Regions from separate parts of the Streptomyces sp. NBC_00984 genome, predicted to be linked through region 3. Evidence: riboswitches for the same ligand, from Rfam matches in the RefSeq annotation. Region 3 holds a riboswitch; each other region holds the start of a gene.
What was found. Region 3 has a riboswitch for cyclic di-AMP ahead of OG520_RS09815 (M23 family metallopeptidase). Riboswitches for the same ligand answer to the same signal wherever they lie in the genome.
Positions count from the first base shown of each region.

Region 1: linked by a shared signal. The riboswitch ahead of OG520_RS03255 (transglycosylase SLT domain-containing protein) and the one ahead of OG520_RS09815 (M23 family metallopeptidase) in region 3 are both predicted to bind cyclic di-AMP.
Region 2: linked by a shared signal. The riboswitch ahead of OG520_RS05470 (peptidoglycan DD-metalloendopeptidase family protein) and the one ahead of OG520_RS09815 (M23 family metallopeptidase) in region 3 are both predicted to bind cyclic di-AMP.

Region 1 is NZ_CP108734.1:779,402-789,309, forward strand. It holds gene OG520_RS03225 (HD domain-containing protein) at 124-777, opposite strand; gene OG520_RS03230 (NAD(+)/NADH kinase) at 855-1,934, opposite strand; gene OG520_RS03235 (APC family permease) at 2,169-3,566, opposite strand; gene OG520_RS03240 (hypothetical protein) at 3,926-4,243, shown strand; gene OG520_RS03245 (TetR/AcrR family transcriptional regulator) at 4,261-4,824, opposite strand; gene OG520_RS03250 (FAD-dependent monooxygenase) at 4,911-6,068, shown strand; gene OG520_RS03255 (transglycosylase SLT domain-containing protein) at 6,108-6,596, opposite strand; cyclic di-AMP (ydaO/yuaA leader) riboswitch at 6,601-6,787, opposite strand; gene OG520_RS03260 (ABC-F family ATP-binding cassette domain-containing protein) at 7,435-9,105, shown strand; gene OG520_RS03265 (DUF305 domain-containing protein) at 9,190-9,864, opposite strand.
Region 2 is NZ_CP108734.1:1,286,951-1,296,858, reverse strand. It holds gene OG520_RS05480 (tyrosine-protein phosphatase) at 1-601, opposite strand, end outside; gene OG520_RS05475 (alpha-galactosidase) at 827-2,923, shown strand; cyclic di-AMP (ydaO/yuaA leader) riboswitch at 3,219-3,375, shown strand; gene OG520_RS05470 (peptidoglycan DD-metalloendopeptidase family protein) at 3,379-4,317, shown strand; gene OG520_RS05465 (SGNH/GDSL hydrolase family protein) at 4,507-5,346, shown strand; gene OG520_RS05460 (STM4011 family radical SAM protein) at 5,397-6,275, opposite strand; gene OG520_RS05455 (STM4012 family radical SAM protein) at 6,284-7,648, opposite strand; gene OG520_RS05450 (STM4013/SEN3800 family hydrolase) at 7,645-8,460, opposite strand; gene OG520_RS05445 (STM4014 family protein) at 8,498-9,652, opposite strand; gene OG520_RS05440 (STM4015 family protein) at 9,633-9,908, opposite strand, start outside.
Region 3 is NZ_CP108734.1:2,285,089-2,294,996, forward strand. It holds gene OG520_RS09790 (alkaline phosphatase family protein) at 1-1,175, opposite strand, end outside; gene OG520_RS09795 (DUF5998 family protein) at 1,175-1,771, opposite strand; gene OG520_RS09800 (GNAT family N-acetyltransferase) at 1,879-4,782, opposite strand; gene OG520_RS09805 (HPr family phosphocarrier protein) at 4,955-5,236, shown strand; gene OG520_RS09810 (GntR family transcriptional regulator) at 5,400-6,113, opposite strand; gene OG520_RS09815 (M23 family metallopeptidase) at 6,335-7,156, opposite strand; cyclic di-AMP (ydaO/yuaA leader) riboswitch at 7,169-7,336, opposite strand; gene OG520_RS09820 (M16 family metallopeptidase) at 7,722-9,104, opposite strand; gene OG520_RS09825 (M16 family metallopeptidase) at 9,131-9,908, opposite strand, start outside.

The sequences.
Region 1 (9,908 bases), 1.5 Mb from region 3:
GACGACGCTGCGGCCGAGCTCGCTGATCCCGCACCGGCCCCCTCTGCACGGTCACTTTCCTGTAGGCGCCAACTATATCGACGGGCGCCGTCTCCACCAGGTCATGGGGGCTGCTCGTCCGCGTCACTCCGGCCAGGCGGAATCCAGGATGGTGTCCACGAAGTTGCCACGCTCGAACCCGGGTGCGTAACGCTCCAGGACATCGGCTTTCACATTGCCGAACGTGGTGTCCGGCTTGGGTTCGATGCCTTCGGTGAAGGCCCTGAGGATGCGCCGCTTGAAGTCGGGGCGGGGGTGGAGGGCGACGATCGCCGCACGGTCCGCTTCACTGATGTCGTCGTACCCGATGCCCAGTACGTCGTACTCCACACCGGCCGTCACCAGTGCGACCTCGGGCTCCATGAACGACGGGATTCCCGGCGTCGTGTGGAGTGCGATGGCCGTCCAGACGCGACGGATGCTGTCCTCGGGCACACCGCGGCCCTGCAGGAATCGCCGTGCCTCGTCGGCGCTGTCCACCTCGAACCGGCGCCCGCTGCCGCGGAATTCCTCGTTGAGCCCGAGATCGTGGAACATGGCTGCGACGTAGAGCAGCTCCGGGTCGAAGCTCAGCCCGCCGTTGTGTCCCTGGAGCCCGCCGAAGAGGTAGACGCGGCGGGAGTGGTGGTAGATCAGGTCGTCGGTCGTGTCACGCACCAACTGGGTCGCGGCCGAGGCCAGTTCGGTGTCGGGAACCGTCACGGTGGTGAAGGCGGGAAGATCGGCACTGCTGGGCATGGGAACTCCTTTGTCGTACGGCACTTCGGCCTCGTGGCCCCGGTTCCCCGGCGGGAAGCGGGTGGAACCCGGCGCGATCAGGCACCGGCCGCCCCATCCCTGTCCGCCGGGGAGAGATGGAGATGGGCCAGGTCGTGCGGGACCGGTCCGTCCGGTCGGAAGAGCGGCGCGCTCTCCCCGTCGGCCGCCGTGGCCGGCGCGTCCGTGAGGCGCAGGCGGGTGCGCAGCCGCCCGTAGAAGTCGTGCGGGCCGAGCCTGATGACCCGCAGACGGCGCGGTGCCGCGTACACCCCGAGCCAGTCCCCGGCGTCCAGCACGCCGCGCAGCTGACCGTCGATGGTCACCGCGCCCTGGCCCGAGTGCGGCAGGACCCGTACGGCGATCGGTTCGTCGGCCGCGGCGACCACGGTGCGGTCGAAGGTCATGTGCGCCGCCACGGGCGTGAAGAGTACGGCGTCCATGCGCGGTGAGACCACCGGACCGCCTGCGGCGAAGCTGTAGGCGGTCGAGCCGGTGGGCGTGGCCATGATGACCGCGTCGGCCGAGTACGAGGCAAGGAGGCGGCCGCCGATGTAGACGCCGAGGCTCACCTGCCGGTCGCGGGCGAGCTTCTCCACGACGACGTCGTTGAGCGCGGTGACGTCCAGCGCCACGCCCCAGCCCTCCGCCGCGGCCTCCTCGTCCAGGGCGACCTGGGGAGGCGGCAGCATGGGGCGCCGCCCGTAACCCATCAGGGCATCGATGTCCGGGGGCACTTCGAGTACGCGGGAGGCCCGCATGGTCAGGGTCATGCGCTCCTCGACCTCCGCCCGGCCCCGGTGGACGGCGTCGAGCGCCCGGACCACGTCGCCGGCCGGCACCTCGGTGAGGAAACCGACGCGGCCCAGGTCGATCCCGAGGACGGCGCCGTCGTTCTTGGCGGCGATCCTGGCGCCGCGCAGGAATGTCCCGTCGCCCCCGAGCGTCACGATGAGATCGGGGTTGCCCGCGACATCGGCCTCCTCGCGCCCGCCGCGCCTGCGTTCGTCGTCGCGCCACACGTCGATGTCCGTGCACGGGATGCCTTCGCGGGCACACCAACCGCGTACGACGCCCGCCGCGACGACGGCCTCGGGATGACCCTGGTGAACGACGACTCCGACCCGCTCGACACTCATCCCGCCACGACTCCCCGTGTTCCGACGACGCATTCACCCCACTGTGAGGGAATCAGGGGTGTGTCCGCCCGTCGCCGGGCCGACACCGCGCCCGGTCGGGCGATCGGGTCCGGTGACGGGCCCCGGATGGCCGGATCCAGGCCCTCGCACCGGGGCGTGGCGGGCGGCACGGGCGCGGCCCGCCGGCGGATGATCTCCACCGACGGGCCGGGCACCGCACGGAACACGTCCGGGTCAGGACTGCGCGTCCTCCGGAATGCTGACCAGCCAGCGGGTCTCCCGGCGGGGTCGCAGGTAGAGCGCCCAGTAGAGCGTGGCGACCGCGGTGATCCCGCCGGTCCACAGCAGGTACTCGGTCTCCTGCTGGGTCAGGATGTACGCCAGCACGGCGATCAGCAGCACGGGGATCGCGGGCCACAGCGGCATGCGCCAGGCCGGCGCCTCGCGGTGCGTGCCGCGGCGGCAGAGCAGGGCCGCGACGGCGACCAGCAGGTACATGGCGGTGACGGATACGCCGGTGACGCCGTACAGGGTGTCGAGGTTGACGAAGCAGAGCGCCGCTCCGGGAACGCCGACGACCAGGGTCGCGACCCACGGGGACCCGAACCGGCCGAGTCGGGACAGGGCATGGTTGATCGGCGCGGGCCATGCCTTGTCACGGGCGGAGGCGAACAGCACCCGCGAGTTCTGGATGACCATCACGATGCCCGCGTTGATGATCGCGAGGGCGACGCAGAGGCTGACGAAGGTACCGACGGCCGAGTTGGACCAGGCGGCGACCATGGTGTTGAGGTCGCCCGAGGTCAGGGCCGCCAGGTCCGGGGCGCCCAGCGTGATGGCGATGACCGGGACGAGGATGACCGCCGTGGAGATGGCGAGGGTGGCGAGCACGGTGCGGGCCACGTTGCGCCGCGGGTTCTCCAGCTCCTCCGAGAGGTAGACCGCCGTGGAGAAGCCCTGGGTGATGAAGAGCGCGATCGCGAGACCGGAGACCACCATCATCGCGGTGACGGTCGAACTCGTGCCGCCCGGCGAGGCGACCGACCCGTGCACCAGCGCCGACGCACCGCGCTCGGAGTGGGCGAAGCCGAGAACGGCGACGACACCTGCCGCGATCACTTCGAGGACGAGGAAGATTCCGGTGATCCACGCGTTGGCGCGCAGGTCGAGGAGGCCGGCGAGGGTGGCGAGCACCATGACGCCGGCACCCGCGACGGGGGCCGGAATGTGCACGATGGGTGCGAGGTAGTCGGCCGTTCCCATGGCGATGACCGGTGGCACGATCATCACGACCAGCAGCGAGAGCACGAAGACGAGCCACCCGGCGAGCCGCCCCGCCATGGTCGACACCATGGCGTACTCGCCTCCGGCACTCGGAATGAGCGTGCCCAGCTCCGAGTAGCAGAAGGCGACCGCGATGCAGAGCAGTGAGCCGATGGCGATCGTGAGGGCCGTGTACGTGCCGAGGCTGGAGAACAGGTCCGGGACGACCACGAAGAGGGTCGAGGCGGGCGTCACGCAGGAGAGCGTGAGCAGAGTTCCGCCCACGACGCCGATGGAACGCTTGAGCTTCTGTGGAGTGGGGCCGGTCGCTGGGGCGAGCGCCTGGGGAGCGCTGAGCGTTTCGGTCATCGTGCGGTTCCGATCAACAGGTGCGGTGTCTGAGCACGGGAGCGGTATCGCCTCCAGACGAGGACGTGGTGAGTGGTTTCGTCGCTCCCAGCGCGACATGCAATCCTGACGTGTTCCGCAGGTCAAGAGGTATTCACCTTCGGAATTCGTTGTTCCGAGGGGCCGATGCGACGATTTGGCGTTAACAACGCGTCATAGTCCGGGGATCGGCGGGTGCGGGAACCGCAGCCCGGCCCGATGGAAAGTTTCCCCCATATCCAGCATCCGGAAGGGCGGGGCGGTGTCCCGCACGAGCGGGCGCGATCGGGGCGTGGAGCCCGCGGGTCGCGCATCCGCGGTCTTGGTGCCAGCCTGGAGTCATGGCTTGGGCGTCGTGGACGACTTGCGGTGTGTTCTCCGGGCACGGTGGCGTGCTCACGGAGGAGGTCGGTGTCCTGTCCGGGGACCTGACCGTTCACACGACTTGGGCGGATGACCTGGCCCAGGTGACCGTGCAGTACACGGGTGCGATCGACTGGTTCACCATGTCGGGCAGTCCTGTGCCGTGTTGTTCGGAGGAGGACAGCCGTCGCCTGCACGATGCGGTGGTGCAGGCGGTCCGGAAGGGTGAGGCGGCCACCGTTCCCGTGCCGCCCCGCCCCGCCCGGGAGCAAGCGGCGGAGCCCGCCCAGGAGTGACGCCGGCGCGTCGACGATCACGCCTCGCGGAGCGCGGCGGCGACCACCCCCGCGATCTCGTCCCTCGGCACTCCCCCGCCGCCCACCAGCCGGTCGAACAGCAGCCCGTCCACGCAGGCCAGCAGCGTGAGCGTCCGGCCCTCGGCGTCGGCCACGCCCTGCGCCTCCAGGAACGCCCGCACGGCCTCGCGTGCCGCGTTCTCGCGCGGCACAAGGATCTCCCGCAGCTCCGGGTGACGCACACTCTCGACCGCGCACGCGTAGCGGGCGAGCGACCTCTGCCGACCCCGACCGGCCAGCCGCCGCCCGACGAAGCCGGCGAGCCCGTCCGTCAGTTCGTCGGCGTCGCGCGGCATCCCCGCCTGCTCGCCGGCCGCCTGCAACTCCGCCTGGTCGAGGGCGACGAGCCGCCGGACGAGCCCGGTGAGCAGCGCCTGCCGGGTACGGAAGTACGCCGAGGTGGTGCCCGGCGGCAGGTCCGCCGCCCGGTCCACGGCCCGGTGGGTCAGGCCGCGCATCCCTGCCTCGGCCAGCACGTCGATGGCGGCATCGGCGAGGAGGGTTCGTCGATCTGTGGTCATCCCCCTTTCTACACCTGTAGAGACTGCGTAGTACTCTCCTTCTACAGGCGTAGAAGGCCTGGGCGGCGCAGGAGAGGGGACCCGGCATGGGCAACAGCGCGGTGGTTGTCGGCGGAGGCATCGGCGGACTGGCCGCCGCGATCGGGCTGCGACTCATCGGCTGGGAGGCGACGGTCGTCGAGCGCGCCCGCACCCTCGACGACGCGGGCGCGGGCATCTCCCTGCATGCGAACGGCCTGCGCGCACTGGACGCCCTCGGCGTCGGCGGGCCGGTGCGTGCGGCAGCACGGCCGCAGTACACCGGCGGCACCCGCACCCCGGGCGGACGTCTGCTGGCACGCATGGACGGAGCCGCACTGGAGCGCGAGCTGGGGACCCCGATCGTGGGCATCCCCCGGGCCACGCTGCACCGGCTGCTGCGCGAGGCACTGCCTCCCGAGTCCCTGCTCGTCGGAGCCGAGGTGACGTCCGTCGACCGCTCCGACGCCTCGCGGGTGCGCCTCACCGCCGGTGACACCCTCCTCGACGCGGATCTGGCCGTGGCCGCCGACGGCATCGGCAGCGGATTGCGCTCCCGGCTCTTCCCGGGGCACCCCGGTCCGGCCTACAGCGGCTCGACCGTGCTGCGCGCCATCACCGAGTCCCCGGTCGGCCTGAGTACCGACTTCGAGCTCACCTGGGGGCCGGGGGCCGAGTTCGGCCACATCGCCTTCACGGACGGCCGGGCCGAGTGGCACGCGGTGCTCAACGCCCCTGCCGGTGTGCGCCATCCGGATCCCCTTGCCGAGGTCCGCCGCAGGTTCGGCGGCTGGCACGACCCCATTCCCGCGCTGCTGGCGGCAACCCGGCCCGACGCCGTCCTGCACCATGACGTCGACGAACTGGTCGTCCCGCTCCCTTCCTACGCGGTGGGCCGGGTCGCCCTGCTCGGCGATGCGGCCCATGCCATGACACCGCACCTCGGCCAGGGGGCGTGCCAGGCCCTGGAGGACGCGGCGACACTGGCCGCCGCACTCCGCACCGAGCCCACTGTCGAGTCGGCGCTCGGCCGCTACGACGCCGAACGCCGGCCCCGCAGCCAGTCGGTCGCCCGAGCCGCCCGCCGGGCCGGTCGGATGGGTCAGCGGCTGTCCCGGCCGGCGGCCGTCGCGCTGCGCAACACGGCGCTGCGCCTCGCACCGTCCCGCGTCACCGTCCGCACGATCCTGCGCCATGCCGACTGGACGCCCCCGCGGCTGGGGTGACCGCGGGGGCGACGGCCCGGAGACCGCCCGTTCCGTATGTCAGTAGGCCCCGGAGACGTTGTCGATGGAGCCGTACTTGGCGGCCGCGTAGTTGCACGCTGCCGTGATGTTGGCGACGGGGTCGTAGCTGTCCATCGCCGTGCCGGGCACGTGGTAGGCCCGGAACGTCGGATCGATGATCTGGAGGAGGCCCTTGGACGGCGTTCCGGCGGCGGCGTTCGAGTCCCATTTGTTGATGGCGAGGGGATTGCCGGAGGACTCGCGCATGACGTTGCGGTGGATGCCGTTGTAGCTGCCGGGGATGCCGTGCTGGGCCATGACGGCCAGCGACTCCTTGATCCAGCCGTCCAGATCGTCGGTGTACGCCGCGGTCGGCGCGGCGGCACGGACGGTCTGCGCCGGCGCCGCCGAGGCGGCGTGGGCACCGATCAGCGGAAGCACGAGTACGGCGGCACCCGTGCCCAGGGCGATGAAGCCCCTGGTCAGCGAGGTGGGCCTGCGACGACGGTACGTACCCGTTGAGGTCATGATGGATTCCTCTCCGTCGCCTGCGAGGTGAGCTGTCGGGTTCGGGCTGGAGATGCCTGGCCGCACACGAATGCGACTTCACCCCGAGCCGTTCCGGATACCGGATCGGCGGCTTACCTGGGTTCCCCGCTCCTGCCGTACACGAGTGGATGGGAATGCCGGGCGGCGGCAGGATTCGGCGTTCCGTCCGGATTGACGGTGACCGTAGGCGAGAAGGACCGAAAGGGACAAGCCCCTGATTTCCGAACGCAATTCACTTACAAGATCGAGTCATCGGAATCGGGGTAATCCACCTCACATGGAACGGTTCGCTTTCCTTGCGCGGAAAGGGAACCGAATTGCACGGTGCGACATTCGAGGGCTCGAACGTGACTCGCGCCACGAAATCCCAAAAGGGGCATATCGCCCTATGCCCGAAAGCAACAATTGCATCAAATGCCCCCTAATCGCCCAAAAGGGCAACTGCCCTGGATCGCACACACAGCGCTTACGCGTCGTCGTTCGAGGCCCACGCCCAGGCCCCACCCGAAACCGCGAGGCATTGCCATGGCATTGCCATCGCTCCTCCCCGTGGTTAAGGTTTTGATGTCCTGTTGTCTCCGATAGAGGTGGACGTTGCGCATCTGAGGTTCGCGAACATCGCGCCGTACGGCACAGCCCGTACGCCCGTCACGCTGTAGCAGCGCTCCGCGCTGCCCGTGACCCCGCGTGGATGCGACCTCGGTGCATGAACCGTCCCTCTGTCTTCCGGACGCCGCACCTTTCTCTGCTGCTCGGTCGCCGCGTGGTGCTCGCATACGAAGCCCCCATCACTGCGCTTGCGAATGCGAGGAACACCATGGCGACACCCACCACCCCCCACGCCTCCCTCACCTGCTCGGCCCTGTCCTTCCGGTGGCCGGACGGCACGACCGTCTTCGACGGCCTCTCGCTCAGCATCGGCCGGGGCCGCATCGGTCTCGTCGGCACCAACGGCGCGGGCAAGTCCACACTGCTGCGGCTGCTCGCCGGTCGGCTGCGCCCGTCCCAGGGCTCGGTGACCGTGGGCGGCAGCCTCGCCCACCTTCCGCAGAACATCACCCTCGACACGACACTGCGGGTGGACCGGGCCCTGGGCATCGCCGAACGGCGCGACGCGCTGCGTGCCATCGAGGCCGGCGACGTCGACGAGAAGCACTTCGAGAGGATCGGCGACGACTGGGACGTGGAGGAACGGGCCCTGGCGACACTGGGCTCACTCGGACTCGGCGGCGTGGAACTGGACCGCACCGTCGGCCAGTTGTCCGGCGGGGAGACTGTCCTGCTGCGCCTGGCAGCGCTGCTGCTGGAGCGTCCCGATGTCCTCCTCCTGGACGAGCCCACCAACAACCTCGACATGTTCGCGCGCCGGAGGCTCTACGAGGCCGTCGACTCCTGGCGCTCGGGCGTACTGGTCGTGGTCAGCCATGACCGCGAACTGCTGGAGCGCATGGACCGCATCGCCGAACTGCGCGCCGGGTCCGTGAACTGGTACGGCGGTGGCTGGTCCGCGTACCAGGAGGCCGTGGCCACCGAACAGGAGGCCGCCGGACGGATGTTGCGGGCCGCGGAAGCCGATGTGCGCCGCCAGAAACGCGAGTTGGAGGAGACCCAGGTGAAGCTGGCCCGACGCCAGAGGAACGGCAGGAAGATCGAGGCCGAGGGGAGCCTCCCGAAGATCCTGGCCGGCCGCCGCAAGCGGTCCGCGCAGGAGTCGGCGGGCAAACTTCGCGGCGTCCACGAGGAGCGGCTCGGCGAGGCGCGCGAGCGCCGGGAGGAGGCCGCGGACGCGATCCGCGACGATGCCGAGATCCGCGTGAGTCTTCCCCACACGGCGGTGCCCGCCGGACGCAGCGTGTTGAACCTGCACGAGTTGCGCCCCCGGTTCGGCAGGCTGCGCGAGGGCAGTCTCCGGGTGCAGGGACCCGAGCGGATCGCGCTCGTCGGTCGCAACGGCGCCGGGAAGACGACACTGCTGCGCACGATCACCGGTGAGCTGGCCCCCTTGTCCGGCGAGGCCAGGACCTTCGTGCCGACGCGGTTCCTTCCGCAGCGGCTCGATGTGCTGGACGAGGAGCTGAGCGTCGCGGCGAACGTGGCCCGCATGGCGCCCGGGGTCACCGACAACCACATCCGTGCCCAGCTCGCGCGCTTCCTGTTCCGGGGGAAGCGCGCGGAGCAGCCGGCGGGCACGCTGTCGGGCGGAGAACGCTTCCGTGCCGCCCTCGCGGCGACGATGCTCGCCGCACCGGCCCCGCAACTGCTGATGATGGACGAACCGACCAACAACCTCGACATCGCCAGCGCGCGGCAGCTGACCGGTGCGCTGGAGTCCTACGAGGGCGCACTGCTGATCGCCAGTCACGATCTGCCGTTCCTCGAATCGGTCGGCATCACCCGGTGGCTGCTGGTCGCGGAGGAGCTCCGGGAGACCACCGCACAGGAGGTGGGTGATCTGCTGGCGGCGCCGGAGCACGCGAGCCCGGCCTGATCGGGACGAGAGGCCCGAGGGTGCGGGCCTTCGCATGACGGCATCCGGACCGTCATGCGAGGGAGGCCCGCACCCCTGCCGGGATCAGAGCCGGTCGATGATCTTGTTCATCTGCTCGATCTCGGCGGTCTGAGCCGTGACGACAGCGCCGGCGAGCTTCTTCGCGTCGACGTTGTCGCCGTTCTTCTGCTCGTCCTCGGCCATGGTGACCGCGCCTTGGTGGTGGCCGATCATGAGCTGGGCGAACTTCTTGTCGAAGTCCCTGCCCTTGGCGGCCGCCAGGTCGCCCATGTCCTTGCCGGACATCATTCCGGGCATTCCCGAGCCGTCCGAGCCGTGGTCCATCCCGGGCATGTCACCCATCGAGGACGAGGACGCGGGCAGCGGCCTGCCCCACGAAGTCAGCCAGCCCTTCATCGTGTTGATCTCGGGGTCCTGGGCCTTCTCGATCGCGGTGGCCAGCTTCTTGATCTCGGGGTCGGAGGCGCGGCCGTCGGCCAGCTTCGCCATCTCGATGGCCTGCTGGTGGTGCGGGATCATCTGCTGCGCGAACGTCACGTCCGCGTCGTTGAACGCACCGCCGGGGGTGGCCGGTGCGGAGGCGTTGCGCGAGCCGTGGTTCATGCCGGGCATGGACGAACCGTCGGACTTCGAGCCGTCGGAGGAACCGCAGGCCGCCAGCGTCAGAGCGAGGGCGGCGACGGTACCGGCGGCCGCGAGCGTGCGGCGGCGGACAGCAGAGGACAGGGAAGCGGACATCACGGATTCTTTCCAGGTGGATGCGCCACGTCCGTGGCGCGCGA
Region 2 (9,908 bases), 1.0 Mb from region 3:
CCTTGTAGCGGCGGCGGGCGTCGTTGGACTTCAGGTAGTCGGCCTCGACGGCATCGCGCTCGACGCCGACGGCGAGCAGTGACACCGCGATCGACAGACCGGCCCGGTCCTTGCCCGCCGCGCAGTGCATCAGGGCGGGCACGCTGTCCTCGGCCAGGGCGTGCAGGACCCGGCTGTGCTCGGCGGTGCGGTCCAGGATGATCGAGCGGTACGAGGCGATCATCCGGTTCGCGCCCTTGCCGTCGGCCAGGATCGAGCGCAGCTGGGCGACATCGCCGTCGCGGACCATGTGCCAGAACTCCGAGCCGTCGGCCGGGTCGGAGAGCGGGACGCTCACATTCCGTACGCCCGGCAGCTCCACGTCCAGGCCGTCGAGCCTGCGGTCGGCGTCGTTGCGGAAGTCGAAGATCGTGTGCAGACCGAGGCCACCGAGGAAGGAGGCGTCCTCGGCGGTGGCATGTGCGAGGTGACCACTGCGGAAGAGCCGTCCGTGCCGCACCCGCCGGCCGTCCACGGTGGGCAGCCCGCCCACATCGCGGAAGTTGCGGACGCCCGCCAGCTCGGGTTCCGTCGACGGTATCTGCGGCAACTGCTCCGTCACAGCGACTCCTGGTGTGTCTGGTGCCGACGCGAGTCGCCGGCAAGGCCACTCCCGCGACGATACGACATTGATTCCTCAGGCAATCATCTCGGCCTTTCCCTGTCGATACCTGGGCGAACTCCATTGCTTCCGCGGCGAATCCGCCCGGTGAATTCCTTGCCAGGCCGTTGCCCATGCCCCACTGATGGTCGATGATGTGCGGAACTGTTGGAATGTGGGGATGCGATGATCGAGACGGGCAACACCGGCCGGACCTGGCTGCTCACCGGGGCGAGCAGTAGCTACGCACTGCGACTGACCGAGCAGGACGAGCTGGTCCATCTGCACTGGGGGCCGAGGATCTCCCTCGCGGCGGCCGAGGCACTGGCCGCGGCGCCGGAGCTGCCCTTCAGGGCCTTCGAGTCCCACCTCGACGGCCGTGAGGAATATCCGGTGGAGGGCGGCCCCAGGTTCGTCCGCCCGGCACTCTCGGTACGCACCCCGCAGGTCCGCGGCACCGAGTGGGCCTTCGCCGCCGCCGTGGTGGACGGGGACGAACTGCGGATCGGCTTCACCGACTCCGTGCACCGGCTCGCCCTCACCCTGCACTACCGGGTGCGGGGCGACTCCGATGTCGTGGAGCGCTGGACCACCGTCGCCCATGCCGGGCCGGACGGACCGCCGCTGGAACTGCTGCGCGCCGACGCGGCCGCCTGGTCGCTGCCCGCCCGCGACGGCTGGCGGCTGAGCCAGCTGCACGGACGCTGGGCGGCGGAGTCGCGGCTGGAACGGGCGGAGCTGATCCACGGCGAGAGCGTCATCTCCAGCCGGCGCGGCCACACCGGCCATCAGCACCTGCCGTGGGTCGCGCTGGACGCCGACGGCGCGGCGACCGAGGAGAGCGGTGAGGTGTACGGCTGCGCGCTCGGCTGGTCCGGGTCGTGGCGGATCTCCGTGCAGCGGCTGCCCGACGGGCTCGTGCAGATCAACGGCGGCGCCGGCTACGACGACTCCGGGCTGCTGCGGCTCGCACCGGGGGAGTCGTACACCACGCCCGTGTTCGCCGGTCTGTGGAGCGGTCAGGGGTTCGGCGGGGCCAGCCGCGCCTGGCATGCCTGGCAGTTGGCCCATGTGATCCCGGACGCGGAGAACCTGCGGCCGGTGCTCTACAACTCCTGGGAGGCGACGGGCTTCGACGTCTCGATGGACCAGCAGCGCGCTCTCGCCGAGCGCGCCGCCGCGATGGGCGTCGAGCTGTTCGTGGTGGACGACGCGTGGTTCGGGCAGCGGACCAGTGACGCGGCCGGGCTCGGCGACTGGACGCCGAATCCGGACCGCTTCCCCGGAGGGCTGAAGCCGCTCGCCGACGAAGTGCACGGGCTCGGCATGCAGTTCGGTATCTGGGTCGAACCGGAAATGGTCAACGCCGACAGTGATCTCTATCGCGCGCACCCCGACTGGGTGCAGCACTTCCCCGGCCGGGCGCGGACGGAGTACCGCAACCAGCTGGTGCTCAATCTGGCCCGCCCCGATGTACAGGCATATCTCTGGGAGCAGCTGGACACGCTGCTCTCCGGCACGCCCGTCGACTATGTGAAATGGGATTTCAACCGCTGCTTCACCGATGCGGGCTGGCCGGGCGAGGAGTACCCGCAGAAGCTCTGGATCGAGCACGTGAACGGCCTGTACGCGCTGATCGACCGGCTCAGGGCCGCGCATCCCACGGTCGCGTTCGAGTCCTGCTCGGGCGGCGGCGGCCGGGTCGACCTGGGGATTCTGTCCCGTACGGACCAGGTGTGGACCTCCGACAACACCGATCCGCTCGACCGTCTCGCCATCCAGGAGGGCTTCGGGCACATCCACCCGGCCCGGGTGATGGCCGCCTGGGTCACCGACAGCCCGAACCACCAGCTCAACGGCAGGGTCAGCTCGCTGCGCTTCCGCTTCGTGAGTGCCATGGCCGGTGTGCTCGGGGTCGGCGGGGACCTCACCGAATGGAGCGAGGAGGAGCTGGCCGAGGCGCGGACCTGGGTGGAGCTCTACAAGGAGATCCGGCCGGTCGTGCAGCACGGCGCGCTGTACCGGCTGCGCGAGCCGCGGGGCGGACTGAGCGCGGTCCAGTACGTCCACGGGGCAGAGACCGTGGTCCTGATGTGGCTGGAGGCGCAGCGATACGGGGAGCGGCCCCCGGCCCTGCGGCTGCGCGGGCTCGATCCCGAAGCGACGTACACCTGCCTGGACACGGGGGCCGTGCACCACGGTTCGGCACTGCTGCACCAGGGGCTGCACAGCGGACTTCGGGGCGATCTCGACGCGCGGGTGCTGAGGCTCCGGCGGGGGTGACAGATGGGGCATGTCCGTAATGCGGGCTTTGTCTGAATATGGCCCGCTTGTACGGGAGATGATCGCCGCCTCGTGAGCGGGATCATATCCGTGACGGTGTGTGGTGAGGGACGAGTTGGGCATTCCGTGCGCGGCGCGGAAAGCCAAGATCCTTAATCCACGGAGTGTGACCGGAATTCCGCGCCGATTTCCCGGCGCGGATTCCGGCATGGAACCTGTGGCTTGTTCTCGTCGTCCCGACTCGCTTACGGTCACCGTCAATCCGGACGGACCGCCTAATCCTGCCGCCGCCCGGAATTCACATCCACTCATCGCGTGGCAGGAGCGGGGGAACCAGGTAAGCCGCCGACCGGAGAAATCCGGCCGGCTCGGGGTGAAGTCGCGCTCAGCGCGGCCGGGCATCTCCAGCCCGAACCCGACAGCTCACCTCGCAGGCGCCGGAGAGGAAATACGCCATGCCCATATCGGGTAAGCACCGCCGTCCGAAGTTCGGCCCCATCGCCCGTGGCGTCGCCGCGGCAGGCGCCGGTGGCGCCGTCCTCGCGCTGCCGCTGCTCGGTGCCACCGGTGCCCACGCCGCGGAGCAGGCCGCCCCGGCCGCCGCGCCGCAGTCGGCCGCCGTCACGCACGCCGAGCCGGTCGCGCAGAAGCAGGCCGCCACCACGACGTACTCCGTCGTCTCCGGCGACTACCTGTCGAAGATCGCCGCCGAGCACAAGATCAAGGGCGGCTGGGAGAAGCTGTACCAGGACAACCGCAAGGTCGTCGGCGAGAACCCCGGCCTGATCTTCCCGGGCATGAAGCTGACCCTCGGCGCCAAGGCGACCGGCGACGCCGTGGCCACCGGTGCCGGCGCCGGCTCGGCCCTCCCGTCGAAGGCGCCCTCGGCTCCCTCGAAGGCCGCGGAGAAGTCCGCCCCGGCCAAGTCCGTGACCGCCGTCCCGCAGTCCAAGGCCCCGGCCTCCGCTCCGGCCGCCCAGAGCAGCGGCTCCGGCTACGTCCACCCGGTCCCCGGCAACCACACCACCAACTACCGCGCCTCCGGCTCCAACTGGTCCAGCGGCAGCCACACCGGGATCGACTTCCCCGTCTCCACCGGCACCAGCGTGAAGGCCATCACCTCCGGCACCGTCGTCGCCGCCGGCTGGGGTGGCGCGTACGGCAACCAGGTCGTCATCAAGCACACCGACGGCCACTACTCGCAGTACGGCCACCTGTCCTCCCTCTCCGTCTCGGTGGGCCGGGCCGTGAGCGCCGGTCAGCAGGTCGGCCTCTCCGGCGCCACCGGCAACGCCACCGGCCCGCACCTGCACTTCGAGGTCCGCACGGGCCCGGCGTACGGCTCGGACATCGACCCGATCGCCTTCCTGGCCTCGCACGGCATCTACGTCTGAGCGGAACGGCCGGGCAGCTGAGCAACAAAGCATGACCTGAGCAACACGGAAGGGGCGGTGCGCGGCGGCGCACCGCCCCTTCCGCTTATTCCCCCTTTACCAAAACCTGACCGGGTGGTCTATCTCACCACCCGTCAACCCCATATTACGGTCGCGTAGGTCACATTCAGCGGTGCAGGATAAGCGTTTGTGGCAGACGATTCGAGAAAAAACCAACGTGGCGTCATCAACCGACAGGGCGTCATCGGGTCGTACGCGGCGATTGGCGACAGCTTCACCGAGGGAGTCGGCGACCCCGGCCCGGACGGGACCTTCGTCGGCTGGGCGGACCGATTCGCGGTACTCCTCGCGGACCAGCTCCCGGACCCCGATGCGGGCACCGAAGGTTCCGCGCACGGGAATTTCAGGTACGCCAATCTCGCCGTACGCGGACGCCTCCTCGACCAGATCGTCGAGGAGCAGGTACCGCGCGCCAAGGAGCTCGCACCCGACCTGGTGAGCTTCTGCGCGGGCGGCAACGACATCATCCGGCCGGGCACCGACCCCGACGACGTGGCCGAGCGCTTCGAGCGCGCGGTCGCGGAGCTGACCGAAGCGGTCGGCACGGTCATGGTCACCACCGGCTTCGACACCCGTGGCGTTCCCGTGCTGCGCCATCTGCGCGGCAAGATCGCCACGTACACCGCCCATGTACGGGCCATCGCCGACCGCTACGACTGCCCGGTCCTCGACCTGTGGTCGCTGCGGTCCGTCCAGGACAGGCGCGCCTGGGACGACGACCGGCTCCATCTGTCGGCCGAGGGACACACCAGGGTCGCGCTGCGCGCCGCCCAGGTCCTCGGCATCGATGTGCCGGCCGACCCCGACCAGGAATGGCCCCCGCAGGCACAGCGCGGCACCCTCGAAGTACGGCGCGACGACATCCACTGGGCGCGGGAGTACCTGGTTCCGTGGATCGGCCGGCGGCTGCGCGGCGAGTCCTCGGGCGACCACGTCGAGGCGAAGCGGCCGGACCTCCTGCCGCTCTAGACAGATGTCCGCGCCCCGTGCTGCCGCCGCTCGCCGGACCGGCCTGAACCTCAGACCGGTCCGGCGAGCGACGACAGCGGAGCGGCCGGTATCCGCTCCAGCACACCGCCCGCGAAGACGTCGTACAGCGGCAGCGTCTCCAGGTGCACGTAGCCGATGTGGCAGTCGCAGACCGCCAGCGGACAGGCGCGCGGACCGAGGGCCCGCCGGTAGCTCCCGTCGTAGAGATTGCCGAGCTCCGCCGGTACGAAATGGCAGCGCCGCACGGTGCCGTCACCGTCCACCGAGATGACCGACTCGCCGGTCCGGCAGGGCAGCCCGGCCGACCGGTGCGGATGCCGGCTGTACGGGAAGAGCGGGTCGACGGCCGTCCAGCGGTCCGCCTCCTCGTCCGTGTAGGTGTGGCCCTCCGCCGCGTTCACCCAGAGATAGACCTCGTCCGGCAGCGCCGCGCGCAGCTGCCGCGCCTCGTCGAGGTGGTCGTCGAGCCCGACGACACCGACACTGTGCCGGATGCCGAGCGCGGTCAGCTCCCGGCACTTGGTGAGGAACCGCTCGTACGGCGTCTGCCCCGGGTGGTACGTGCACCACAGGGCGATCTTCTCGCGGCCCGCCTCACCGGCCTCGGCCAGCCACCCCGTGCGGCTGCTGATGTTGGTCTGGATCGCGACCCGGCGGATGTGCGGCAGCCGCGCCAGCTCGACCAGGGCGCGGCGGTACCAGGAGCGGACCAGCCCCTCGCCCCACGGCGTGAACAGGATCGAGAGCCGGTCACCGGTCTGCGCCGCGGCCCACGCCGTGAACCGCTCCAGCGCGGCACGGTCGGCACGCAGCTGTTCCGGGCTGTCGCGCCGCTTGGCGAACGGGCAGTACGGGCAGTCGTAGTCGCACGACGCGAGCGGGCCGCGGTAGAGGATCGTCAGGTCCATGGGCGCGCTCACTTCAGCTCGTACGCGGCCATCGCGGCCCGTACATCGGGGGAGAAGAGTTCCGGGCCCAGGGCGTCGGAGTGGGCCAGGCCCTCGGGGGACAGCCGCAGCAGTCCGGACGCCCCGGCCGACGCGTCGAGCCAGCCGCGCGCTTCGAACCGGGCCAGCTCCAGGCGGAAGTCGTCGCCCGGCGAGGTACCGAACCGCTCCCGGTAGTCGGTCAGTCGCAGCCCCTCGGCCTGGAGGACCGACTGGAGGAGGTGGCGCCGGCGGGCCTCGTCGCCGTCGACGTACCGTCCGACCTCCGCGCGGGAGAAGTCCTCGGCGGCGGCGTAGCCGTCGATGATCGCCCGCACCTCCCGCATCTCCACCGCGTAGTCGAAGGAATAGTGCAGCTCCGTGGTGTACGAGCGGGCGCCGCACCCCAGGCCGATCATGCCGTCGGTCTGGCAGGCGTAGTCGTCGGGGCCGTCCGTCCGCGGGGCGTCGGCGCGGCGGAACATCCGCATCGAGACCTGCTCGTAGCCGTAGGCCAGGAGATGGTCCCGGCCCGCGCGGTACAGCCGCAGCCGCTGCTCGTCCCAGGCCGCGTCCGCCGACGCCCCGCCGTCCGCGTCGAGCCGTCCCAGACCGGTCAGCGGGCGCACGTACAACGGATAGAGATACAGCTCCTCCGGCTGCCAGCCGAGCGCCGCGTCCAGCGAAGCGCGCCAGCTGTCCTCGGTCTGCCCGTCGATGCCGTAGATCAGGTCGATGTTGAGGACCGGGATGCGGGCATCGCGTATCCGGTCCAGCGCCGCCTCCACATCGGCCCGCCGCTGCGGGCGCACGGCGGCACGCGCCTCCGATTCGACGAAGCTCTGCACCCCGATGCTGATCCTGGTCGTCCCGCGGTCGGCGAGGACGGCCAGCCGGTCGGCGGTCGCGGTCGACGGCGACGTCTCGACCGACAGCGGAACGGACCGCAGATCGGCGCCCATCCGCTTCTCCGCGATGTCGCAGAGCCGCTCCAGCTCCGCCGCGGTCAGGAACGTGGGTGTACCCCCGCCGAACGCGGCCGCGGCGAAATGCACCGGACCGTCGTCGCCCAGCGCCTCCCGGACCGCGGTGGCCTGCCGGTCCAGCGCGTCGAGATACCGGGTCGCCAGCTCGTCCGGAGCGCCGATCCGGGTGAAGAGATTGCAGAAGCCGCAGCGGACCTCGCAGAACGGTATGTGGAGATAGAGCGAGAGCGCGTCCTTGCGCTCGGCCGCCCACAGCTCGCGCAGCCCCGGCCGGTCGGCGAGCGGCCGGTAGGCGGTCTTGTGCGGGTAGGCGTAGACATAGCTCTGGTACGGCCGGGTGGCCGGCGCGACGGTCGTGGTGCGGCTCATGGTGCGGTGGCCCCCGGTTCCAGGAAGAAGTGCGCGTACGGAACGGTCCAGACGGACTCGTGACCGAGCCGGTGACCGGTGTAGCCGTCGTCCCCGTACGCCGTGCCGTGGTCCGAGCAGACGATGGCGAAACAGCGACGGCGGCTGCTCGCGGCGGCGAAGAGCCTGCCGATATGGGCGTCGACGTACTCCAAGGCCGCGGCATGGGTGGCGCGGGAGTCGCCCGCCTCACGGGTGGCTCCCGGCAGGTGGAACCAGTTGGGCTGGTGCAGGGCGGACACATTGACGAAGAGGAACAGCCGCTGCTCCGCGGGGAGTCCGGCGACGACCTCCTCGGCACGGGCCACCTGCGCCTCGAAGGAGGTGGGCGACGCCACGCCGAACTCCGGCTCCCAGTGGCTCTCCTGGAACATGCCGGGCAGCACGGAACCGAGCGGCGCCTGCTTGTTGAAGAAGCCGACACCGCCGATGCACACCGTGCGGTAGCCCACGCCGGCGAGGCCGGAGAGCAGATCCGGTGTGTCGAAGACAAAGGTGCCGGAGGCGGTGGACTCGCTGCCGGCGAAACGTGCCGCGAACAGCCGGGGGTGCGGCCCCGGGCCCGCCGGTGTCGGCAGGAATCCCGCGAAGATCGCCTGGTGGGAGGCGTAGGTGAAGCTTCCCGGCGCATGCCGCTTCTCCCAGACACCGCCTGGCAGATGGCGCGCCAGATGCGGAATGCGGCCCGCGGCGGCGAGCTCCACCGCCACGTCGTGGCGCAGCGTGTCGAGGGTGACGAGCAGCAGATCGTGGCTGCCCACGATCTCGCTCATGTCCGGGTTCCGGGCGTCCTCGGGGGTGCGCGCGGTGTCAGGCGGTGGCGGTTGCACGGTGGTTCCTTGCTCTGTTCATTACGGCGGCGACCTGCGCCGCATAGGTGTCCAGGTCCTCGGCGCCGCTGCCCGGAAGGCCGGTCAGCCGCGGCAGGAGATCGCCGAAGGCGTTGACCTCGCCGACGGCGAAGCGCCGCCAGCCGGTCGAGGGCAGCAGATCGACGCCCACGCACAGGGTGCCCGGGAAGCACGCCGCGGCCCGTTCGCACACGGCCAGGGCCTCGCTCCAGCTGCCGCCCGCCGCCTCGACGGCGTCGCGGACCTCGTCGAGATCTCCGCGCTCGCCGCCGAGGTGGAGGTTGGTCATGGGGGAGTGGCTGGTACGCACGACGGCGTGGGTGGCCCGGCCCGCCACCACCACGACCCGCAGATCCGTCGCCCGGCCGCGCCGGGTGGCCTTGGGCAGCCAGCGCTCGATGTGCAGCCCGTCCGGTGCGAGCGCGTCGACGATCGCCGCGGTATCCCGCTCCGTCGTGACGCGGCGCACCCGCAGGGAGTTGAAGAGCCGGCCGGACGCGTCGCGCTCCACCGACGTGGTGGCCCTCACCCGGCCGGGCCCGGCCGTCTCCACGGCCAGGACCCCCGAGGCGGACGAGCCGTGCGCGAGCTTCACGAAGACCCTGGGCATCCCGTGGTCCGCCATCCGCTCGCGTACGTCCGCCCAGCCCCGCACCACGGGCGCCGCGGCTCCCGAGGTCGGCGACGCCGGGACCGGCACTCCGGTGCCGTCCAGCACGGCATGGCAGAGCCGCTTGTCGAACAGCACCGCGACATCGCCGGGATCGTCGAGCAGCACGGCACCGGCAGCGGCCGCCGCGCGCGCCACCTCCCGCACGGCCGCGGTGAAACGGGCGTACCAGAGGGCGGTCCCTTCGACCCGGGTCGGATCCCCGGCCGCGCGGAGCAGCCGCTCCACCGCCGCGTCCTCACCGGGGGAGTCCATCCGGACGGTCTCGCCGGGCAGGAATCCGGCTTCGCCGCGCAGGACGTCGAGCCAGGACACGACACGCGCCGCCGGCAGCCCGGCTCCGCGCACGGCGTCCTGGAAGAGCGTGACCCGGCGGTTGCCGGGCACACCCACGACAGCGAAGCGCGGCGCCGGGCCGGGCGTACTACTCGCCGACGGCGACATAGCGGTCGATGTCCTCTTCCGGATCCCAGTACTCGACCTCGTCGATCTCGACGTTCACCCGGTCCGGACCGAGGAGGTCCCTCAGGCGGTCCACCAACGGGTCGCTCATGTAGTGGTGGTGCAGGTCCAGCGAGGTCAGGTGGGTGAGCGGCTGGCCCGAGAGCAGCGCTTCGGCCCCTTCGTCACCCAGGGTCCCCATCGACAGGGAGAGCGTCTCCAGCTGGGCGACGACCGGGGCGGAGGCCACGGCGGCGGC
Region 3 (9,908 bases):
TCGAGGAGCGGGACGAGCTGCTCGACGGGGGTCATCGAGCCGTGCATGCCGACCATCGCGGACTCGTGCGGCTCATTGACGGAGGCGGTGATCACCACGTCGTCGTGGGCCGCCGCGACGACGTCGCCGATCCTGCCGTGCACGCGTTCGTCGATCTTCGGGCCGAACCAGCCGGCCGTGATCGCCTCGTCCCTGCTCGCCACCCAGAACTGCTCGCCGAGCACTTCCTGCCAGACGGTCAGCACGTCGTTCTCGGCTCCCGGGACGGCGTACACATGGCGGGCCCGGCCCTCGCCGCCGAGCAGGGCGACGCCCGCGCGCAGCTCCCAGTCCTCGTCGAAGTCGATCCGGGACTGCTCGTCGAACGGGATGTCGATCATGCCGTGGTCGGCGGTGATGTACAGCGCCGAGCGGGGCGGGAGCTGTTCGGCCAGGCGCCGTGCCAGTCCGTCCACGTACATCAGCTGTCCGCGCCAGGCGTCGGAGTCCACACCGAAGCGATGCCCCTTGCCGTCGACCTCGCTGTAGTACGTGTAGACGAGCGACCGGTCACCCGCGGCGAGCCGTTCGGCGGCGGTGTCCATCCGCTCCTCGCCGGACAGCCGGCCCAGGAACGAGCCGCCGCTGAGCGCGACCTTGGTGAGCGGGGTCTGCTCGAAGGCGGGGGCGGAGACCTGGGCGGTACGCACGCCCGCCGCGTCGGCGAGCTGGAAGACGGTGGGGTACGGCTGCCAGACCTTCGGGGAGGTCCAGGGCTTCCAGCGGAGCTGGTTCATCAGCTCGCCGGTCTCCGGATTGCGTGCCATGTAGCCGGGCAGGCCGTGCTCCCCGGGCGGAAGCCCCGTCCCCACGGAGGCCAGCGAGGTGGCCGTGGTGGCCGGGAAGCCCGCCGTTATCGGACGGCCGGTGCCGCCGCGCGAGGTGGGGAGCAGGGAGTGCAGAAACGGTGCCTCGTCGGGGTGGGCCTTGATCTGCTCCCAGCCGAGGCCGTCGATCAGGAACACGCAGTTCCGGTCGGCGGGGGTGAGTTCGGGGATCGCCGCGGTGAAGCCCGGCACGCCCTGTCCGGCGACGAGCGTGGGCAGCAGGTCGGCGAGCGATCCGCTGCCGTACTCCGGGACCGGGGCGCTGTCGACGGCGAGCAGATCGGGCTCCTGCCAGGCCGGCTGAACCATCAGCGGCCGGTCGCCGCGGTCGCGGCCGTGGCCTCGGAGAGCGCCTGGGCGAAGGCGAGGGTCTGGCGCACGGTGTCCGGGCCGTCGCCGGCCTCACTGACCCGCAGGCTCAGGTCGTCGGCGGTGGAGTTGCCGGTGTAGCCGTGGTCGGCCTCGCAGTTGGGGTCGCCGCAGGCGGCCGGCTCCAGGTCGATCCGGGAGACCGCGCCCCAGCCGATGGTGAGGACGACCTCGCGGGGCAGCGTGCCCGGCACGTACTTCTCGGGGTTGGCCACGACACGGCTGACCACGACCGACGAGATCCGGTCGAGCTTGACCGACTCCGTGGAGGTGGTGGCGTACGGGGTCGGGGAGCTGGTGTCGGCGTTCTGCTCGTCGGTGTGGCTGACGATGAAACGGTTGTCCGTCAGGACCAGGACCGTGACGTGGCGGCGCACCTCGTTGGAGTCGAACGTGGTCTCCTGGTGCACCAGGTACGAAGCGACCGGCTCACCGCCCACGGCGGCCTCCACCGCCTCGGCCACGAGGGCCGGGTAGTAGCCACTGCGCTCGATCGCCGCGCGCAGCCCCTGGGTCGTCGTACCGGTCTTAGCCATGAGGACCATCCTACGGGGGGCGGATGACTGCCGGGGACGTTGCGCGGCAGGGCGGACCGGGACCCTCGGGCGGGACGGCGTCCGGGCCGGGGCGGACACCGCCGGGGTCAGTAGTTGGGGAGGCGGCGGGGGCCGAGATCGGTGCGGGCCGGGGGCGGCGAGAGGCGGACGCTCGCGCCGAGGACGGTCAGCCCCTGGGTGGCGACCACGACCGGTTCCAGGGCGATGGAGACCACCTCGGGGTGGTCGTCGACCAGCCGGGAGACCCGTAGCAGCAGCTCTTCGAGCGACGCGGTGTCCACGGGCGCCGCGCCGCGCCAGCCGAACAGCACCGGGGCCGCCCGGATGGACCGGATCAGCTCGGCGGCGTCGCGGTCGGTGGCCGGAACCAGGCGGTGGGCGGTGTCGCCGAGGAGTTCGGAGGGCGCGCCCGCGAGCCCGAAGGAGAGGACGGCGCCCGCCGCCGGGTCGATCGAGGCCCGTACGACGGTGTCGACGCCGCGCGGCGCCATGGCCTGGACGACGGGCTGGAGTTCGGCGGGCTTGCCGAGCAGGCCGGTCAGCTCGCCGTACGCCCGGCGCAGCGCGGTCTCGTTGGCGAGGTCCAGCCGGACACCGCCGAGATCGGCCCGGTGGCGCAGATGCGGCGCGGTGGTCTTGAGCGCCACGGGGTAGCCGAGCGACTGCGCCGCGGCGACGGCGGCGTCCGGGTCGGGCGCCGGGAGCGTCGGCCGTACGGTGATGCCGTAGCGGCCCAGGAGTTCGCGGGCCTCCTCGTGTGCGAGCGGCCGGCCCCGCGGGTCGGGGTCGGGGCCGAGGAGGGTGTCGATGAGCTCGGCGGCGCCCGGCTCGTCGATGGTGTCGTCGAGGAACTCGGGCACCTTGCCGGGCACGGCGGCCTGGCGTCGCCACTGCGCGTACCGCACCGCCTCGGCCAGGGCCCGCACCGCCCGTTCGGCGGCGGGATAGGCGGGGATCCGGCCGATGCGGGTGCCCGGGGCGCCATCGCCCGCGAGGGGGGCTGCGGATGCCGGGGAGGCGGGCGCCGGGCCGGGGTCGGCCGGATTGGCGGCTCCGGTGCGTGCGGGGGGCGCGGCCGGGGCCGAGGAAGGCTGCGCCGAGGGGCGCGGCTGCGCGACCGTGCTGGTGGCCGCGGCGAGGGCCTCCGCCAGCCCGCCGATCTCGACGTGCACGACGGCCACCGGCTTGGCCGGACCTGCGGCAGCGGCCGTGTGGAGCGCGGCCGCGAGCACTTCTCCGTCGCCCGCCTCCGCCTCGCCGTCCTCGCCCACCCACGGGATCGCCGTCACGACCACCGAGTCGCAGCCGTCGTCGGCGAGGGCCTCGGCCAGGGCGTTCCTGAAGTCCTGCGGGGTGGCGGCGGTGGTGAGGTCGAGGGGCGGGCGCGGGCGCAGCCCCTCGGCGAGGCAGGCGTCGTACGTGAGGAGGCCGAGCGATTCGGAGTTGCCGAGGATCGCGACCCGGGGGCCGGCCGGCAGCGGCTGATCGGCGAGGAGGAGACCCGCGTCGACCATCTCCGTCACCGTGTCGACCCGGATCACGCCCGCCTGCCGCATGAGCGCCGAGACCGTCGCGTCCGGGATCCGGCTGATCGGCACCGCGTGGCCGGGCGGAGTGGAGCCGCTGTGCCGGGCGCCCTTCACCACGACCACGGGCTTCACCGCCGCGGTGCGCCGCGCGAGGCGGGTGAACTTGCGGGGGTTGCCGAGCGATTCGAGGTACAGCAGGGCGACATCGGTGTCGGGGTCCTCGTACCAGTACTGGAGGAAGTCGTTGCCCGAGATGTCGGCGCGGTTGCCCGCGGAGATGAAGGTGGACAGGCCCGCGCCGCGCCGGTAGAGCCCGGAGAGCAGCGCGATGCCGATCGCTCCGGACTGGGTGAAGAGGCCGATGCGCCCGGGGGCGGGCGGCTCGGGGGCGAGCGAGGCGTTCAGCCGAACCGTTTCCGCGTTGTTGATGAGGCCGAAGGCGTTCGGGCCGATGATCCGCATTCCGTACGAGCGGGCCTGACGGACCAGTTCACGCTGCCGTTCCCGGCCCTCGGCGCCCCATTCGGCGTATCCGGCGGAGAGGACGACCAGACCCTGGACGCCGTGCTCGCCGCAGTCCGCGACGGCTTCCGGAACCCGGTCGGCGGGGACGGCGACGACCGCGAGGTCGACCGGTTCGCCGATCTCGCCGATCGAGCGGTGGGCGGGGACGCCGTCGACCGTGGCCCGGTCGGCGGCGAAGGCGCGGTTCACGGCGTACGTACGTCCGGTGAAGCCGGCCCCGAGGAGGTTGCGCAGGACCGTGCGGCCGACACCGCCGGGGGTCCGGCCGACACCGATGACGGCGACGGAGCCGGGGGCCAGCAGACGTTGCACGGACCGCGCCTCCGCCCGCTGCTCACGGCCGCGCTGGACGGCGAGGGACTCGGCGGTCGGTTCGAGGTCCAGGGTGAGATGGACGGAGCCGTCCTCGAAGCTGCGCTGCTGGGTGTATCCGGCATCCCGGAACACCTTGATCATCTTGTTGTTGGCGGGCAGCACCTCGGCGGCGAAGCGGCGGATGCCGCGCTCGCGGGCGACGGCCGCGATGTGTTCGAGGAGCGCCGAGGCGACGCCCCGGCCCTGGTGCGCGTCCTGGACGAGGAAGGCGACCTCGGCCTCGTCGGCGGGTGCGGAGGCGGGCCTGCCGCGCTCGTCGATCCGGTCGTAGCGGACGGTCGCGATGAACTCGCCGCCGACCGTGACGGCGAGACCCACCCGGTCGACGTAGTCGTGATGGGTGAAGCGGTGCACATCCCGGTCGGACAGCCGGGGGTACGGGGTGAAGAACCGGTAGTACTTCGACTCGTCGGAGACCTGCTCGTAGAAGCTGACCAGCCGTTCGGCGTCGTCCGTGGTGATGGGCCGGATGCGCGCGGTGCCTCCGTCGCGGAGCACCACGTCCGCTTCCCAGTGGTCGGGATAGGCGTGATGCGGACTCTGCTCCGGCGCGGGCTGCATGGGCAAAGACTACGGCTCCGCCAGCGGTCGCGTAGGTCTCGGGGCCGGGGCAGTCTGAGAGGGCCGATCGGCGGTTCACCAGGCGTTGTGGGCGTTCCCCGGGTCGGCCGGAGCACTGCGCACCGCGTGAGAGACTGGTCTAGACAACTGTTGATTCGTGAAGGGCAGAACCATGGCTGAGCGCCGCGTCAACGTCGGTTGGGCCGAGGGCCTGCACGCCCGCCCCGCTTCCATCTTCGTCCGCGCCGCCACGGCTTCCGGCGTCCCCGTGACGATCTCCAAGGCCGACGGCAACCCGGTGAACGCGGCCTCCATGCTCGCGGTCCTCGGCCTCGGCGCGCAGGGTGGCGAGGAGATCGTGCTCGCCTCCGAGGCCGCCGACTCCGAAGCCGCCCTGGACCGTCTTGCGAAGCTGGTCACCGAGGGGCTCGAGGAGCTCCCGGAGACCGTCTGAAACAATTTCCCCGAGAGAGCCGCGGCACCCTGAACCGGAGCCGTGGCTCTTTCGTTTTCCCGGAACGGGCCGCCCGGGGGAGCACACGGAATTCCGGCACGCCAATTTCAGGCAGGACGGAATGGCCTCGCGAAATCACACCTCTTTGTATACGGCGTAATTGTTAATGCCGGACACCTGCGGTGTTTACGGAATGTTGCGAGGTCCTCACGCGCCCGGTGCGGGGAGCGGCGGGCCGTCGGCCCGGCCGGTCGGTCCGGCGCAGCCGGTGCGCGGCGGCGGCCCGTTCCGCGTGATGGGCGGCCAGCGCCCTGGCCCGCTCCGCGTCGCCGCGCGCCACCGCGTCCACGATGGCACCGTGCTCGGCCCAGGAATCCACCGGCCCGGCCGGCTGCTCGACCGCGTACATCCAGGCGATCTTGTGTCGCAGCTGGGTGAGCAGCGCGATCAGGCCGGGGCTGCCGGAAGCCTGCGCCAGCGTCTCGTGGAACCAGCCGCCCAGCGAGCGCAGATCCCCGCTCTCGCCCCGCCTGGCCCGGTCCTGGCCGAGCCGCACGAGACCGCGCAGCACCTTGAGGTGCGCCTCGGTGCGGCGTTGCGCGGCACGTGCGGCGCCCAGCGGCTCCAGCAGCATCCGGACTTCCAACAGGTCGGCCGCCTCCAGCTCGGTGGGCTCGGCGACGCAGGCACCCGCGTGCCGGCGGGTGACCACGAAGCCCTCGGACTCCAGGGTGCGCAGCGCTTCCCGTACCGGAACGCGAGAGACCCCGTAACGGCGTGCCAGCAACTCCTCCGTGAGACGGCTGCCGCGTTCGAAGACACCGGAGACGATCTCGTCACGGATTGCCGTACATACCGAATGCGCCGGAATGCGCATGTCCGAACCTCCGCCTCAATCCCCGCGAAACGCGGCCGGTCGACGCCTGTTCTGCGACTCTATTGCAATGCGGCCGCATTTCCGACGCCGGGCAGAAATTCATGAATATCTTTTGGCCACGGGGCGGTTCGACGGGCGGTCGCCGTCCGCGGGCAGACGGCGGGCATGCCGAAGGCCCCGGCATGCGGGGCCTTCGACGAGGTGCTGCGGTGGGGCGCCGGTCAGACGCCGACGCCGTGGGCGCGCAGATACGCGACCGGGTCCATGTCGGAGCCGTACGACGGCGTCGTCCGGGCCTCGAAGTGGAGGTGCGGTCCGGTGGAGTTGCCGGTCGAGCCGGAGAGCCCGATCTGCTGGCCCGCGCCGACGCTCTGGCCGACGGAGACGCCGATCGAGGAGAGGTGGCCGTACTGCGTGTACGTGCCGTCCGTCATCCGGAGCACGATGTTGTTGCCGTACGCGCCGCCCCAGCCGGCCTCGACGACCGTACCGGCACCGACGGCGACGACGGAGCTGCCGGACGCGGCGTGGAAGTCGATGCCCGAGTGGCTGCCGGAGGACCAGAGCGAGCCGCTGGACTTGTAACCGGTGGTGACGTACGAACCGGCGACCGGGAGCTGGAAGGAGCCCAGCCGGGTGCGCTCGGCGGACCGGGCGGCGCGCGCCTTCTCGGCACGGGCCTCGGCGGCGCGCTTCGCGTCGGCCTTGGCCTTCGCCTCGGCCTTCTTCTTGGCCTCGGCCTTCCGCTGGGCCTCGGCCTTCCGCTGGGCCTCCGCCTTCGCCTTCGCCGCGACGTCGGCCTGGTGCTGCTGCGCGTCGGCCTGGGCGTCGATCCGGCCGGCGAGGGTCTTCTCGATGGCGATGACCTGGTTGAGGCCGGTGTCGCTCGCGGAGAGGGCCTCGGAGTCGGCGGCGAGGGCCGGAGCGGCCATGCCGCCGATGACGCCGGTGGTGGCCAGAGCCGCGACGCCGACGACCTTCGCGCTCCTGCGCGTCAGTCGGCTCGGGGCACGGTGCTTCCCGGTGGCACGGGTGAACGCCATGAAGTGGCTGATCCTTTCCTTCCTTCTCGCCTACCGGGTTAGCTGACGGGTTCGGAGCAGGAAGGTCTCCTACGGACGCCCCGGCCCCATCGAGGCTCAGGCTTCCGATTCACCCCAGGGACTACGTGGGTCCCCGGCTCCCCAGGCTCGCGCCTGACGGGGACTCGGCGATGACTGTCCGGTACGTCGCGGATGCGGCATACGAGTGACGGACAGTCGAGCCGACGCTAAGCGGGGTCGCTTTCATTCACCAAACGGACAGGACGTTTTGTAGCGCATCCCACAGGGCAGACAGGCAACCTCTCCACCAGAACGGACAAAAGGGAAGACTCCGGCGAGAACTTGCTCGCCGGGGTCTTCCCTCTGTCTCGATATGTGGCGATATACCGGATAGCCGGACTGGCCGTCCGACAGGGCGGCCACGGCGGGGCGGCCGACCAGGCAGGACGGCCACGGCGGGGCAGCCGATCCGGCAGCCGGTGCCCGCCGGGTCGGCCGTCAGCCGGGTCGGCCGTCAGCCGGGTCGGCCGTCAGCCGGGTCGGCCGTCAGCCGGGCGGGCGATCGTCAGCCGGTGACCACCGACACTTCTCCGATGCCCAGAGCCCGGACGGGCTCCTCGATCCGTGCCGCGTCGCCGACGAGGATCGTGACCAGCCGGTCACCCGGGAAGGCGTTGACGACCGCCGCGGTCGCCTCGACCGTGCCGGTCTCCGCGAGCCGGGCATACAGCTGCGCCTGGTAGTCGTCGGGGAGGTGCTGCTCCACCTGGTCGGCGAGGGTACCCGCGACGGAGGCCGCCGTCTCGAACTTCAGGGGTGCGACACCCACGAGGTTCTGCACGGCCGTTTCGCGCTCCTCGTCGGTCAGGCCCTCGGCCGCCAGCGTCCGCAGGACCGTCCACAGGTCCTTGAGCGCCGGTTCGGTGGACTCCGTGTCCACCGAGCCGCTGATGGCCAGCATCGCGGCGCCGGTCGCGCCCGAGGCGGAGTCCGGGGCCGACGACCGCAGCACCTGGGCGAAGGCCCGTACGCCGTACGTGTAGCCCTTCTCCTCGCGCAGCACACGGTCGAGACGGGAAGTGAGCGTGCCACCCAGGCAGTACGTACCGAGCACCTGGGCCGGCCACACGCTGTCGTGCCGGTCGGCGCCGATCCGGCCGATCAGCAGCTGCGTCTGCACCGCGCCCGGACGGTCGACGATCACCACCCGCCCGGTGTCGTCGGCGGTGATCGGCGGGGCGGGACGGGGCTCGGCGGCCTCTCCCGACCAGTCGCCGAGGGTGTCGGCGAGCAGGGCGTCCAGGTCGATGCCGGTGAGGTCGCCCACGACCACGGCGGTCGCCGCGGACGGCCGGACGTGGGCGTCGAAGAAGGCACGCACGGCCGCCGAGTCGATCCGCTCCACCGTCTCCTCGGTGCCCTGGCGCGGGCGCGACATGCGCGCCGCGGCCGGGAAGAGCTCCTTGGAGAGCTGCTTGGCGGCGCGCCGGGCCGGGTTGGCCTGCTCGTGCGGGATCTCGTCGAGCCGGTTGCGTACCAGCCGCTCGATCTCGCTGTCGGCGAAGGCGGGCGCCCGCAGCGCCTCGGCGACCAGCGCGAGCGCCTTGGCCAGCCGGGAGGCCGGGACCTCCAGGGAGACCCGGAGGCCGGGGTGGTCGGCGTGCGCGTCGAGGGTGGCGCCGCAGCGCTCCAGCTCGGCGGCGAACTCCTCCGCGGTGTGCTTGTCGGTGCCCTCCGACAGCGCCCGCGACATGATCGTGGCCACACCGTCGAGGCCCTCGGGCTCGGCGTCCAGCGGGGCGTCGAGGAAGATCTCGACCGCCACGACCTGCTGACCGGGGCGGTGGCAGCGCAGCACCGTGAGGCCGTTGGGCAGGGCGCCGCGCTCCGGCGCGGGGAAGGCCCAGGGGCGGGCGACGCCGGGGGCCGGCTGCGGGTGGTACTGCATCGAAACTCCAGTCGCGGCAGCGTCGGTCACTTGTCCGCTCCTTCGTGCGCGTCGGCGTCGGTCTCGTCGGTGTCCGCTGCGTCCGCGGGCTCGGCCGATTCGACCGGCTCGTAGACCAGCACCGCGCGGTTGTCGGGGCGCAGCTGGGCCTTGGCGGCCGCCTGGACCTCCTCCGCGGTGACGTCGAGCACCCGCTGCACGGCGGTCAGGGCGAGCTGCGGGTCGCCGAACAGCACGGCGAACCGGCACAGTTCGTCGGCGCGGCCGGCGACCGTGCCGAGCCGGTCCAGCCACTCACGCTCCAACTGGGCCTGCGCGCGCTCCATTTCCTCGGCCGTGGGGCCCTCGGCGGCGAACCGGGCGAGCTCCTCGTCGACCGCGGCCTCGATCTGCGGCACCTCGACGCCGCCGGACGTCTTGACGTCCAGCCAGCCGAGCGACGGCGCACCGGCCAGCCGCAGCAGCCCGAACCCGGCCGCCACGGCCGTACGGTCACGGCGGACCAGGCGGTTGTGCAGCCGCGACGACTCGCCGCCGCCGAGCACGGTCAACGCGAGGTCCGCCGCGTCGCACTCGCGGGTGCCGTCGTGCGGCAGCCGGTAGGCGGCCATCAGCGCCCGCGCCGGAACCTCCTCGTGCACCTCCTCGCGCAGCTGCTCGCCGATGATCCCGGGGAGCGCGCCGTCGCGCGGCGGCTGCTTGCCGTCGTGGGACGGGATGGAGCCGAAGTACTTCTCGATCCAGGCCAGGGTCTGCTCGGGGTCGATGTCGCCGACGACCGAGAGCACCGCGTTGTTGGGCGCG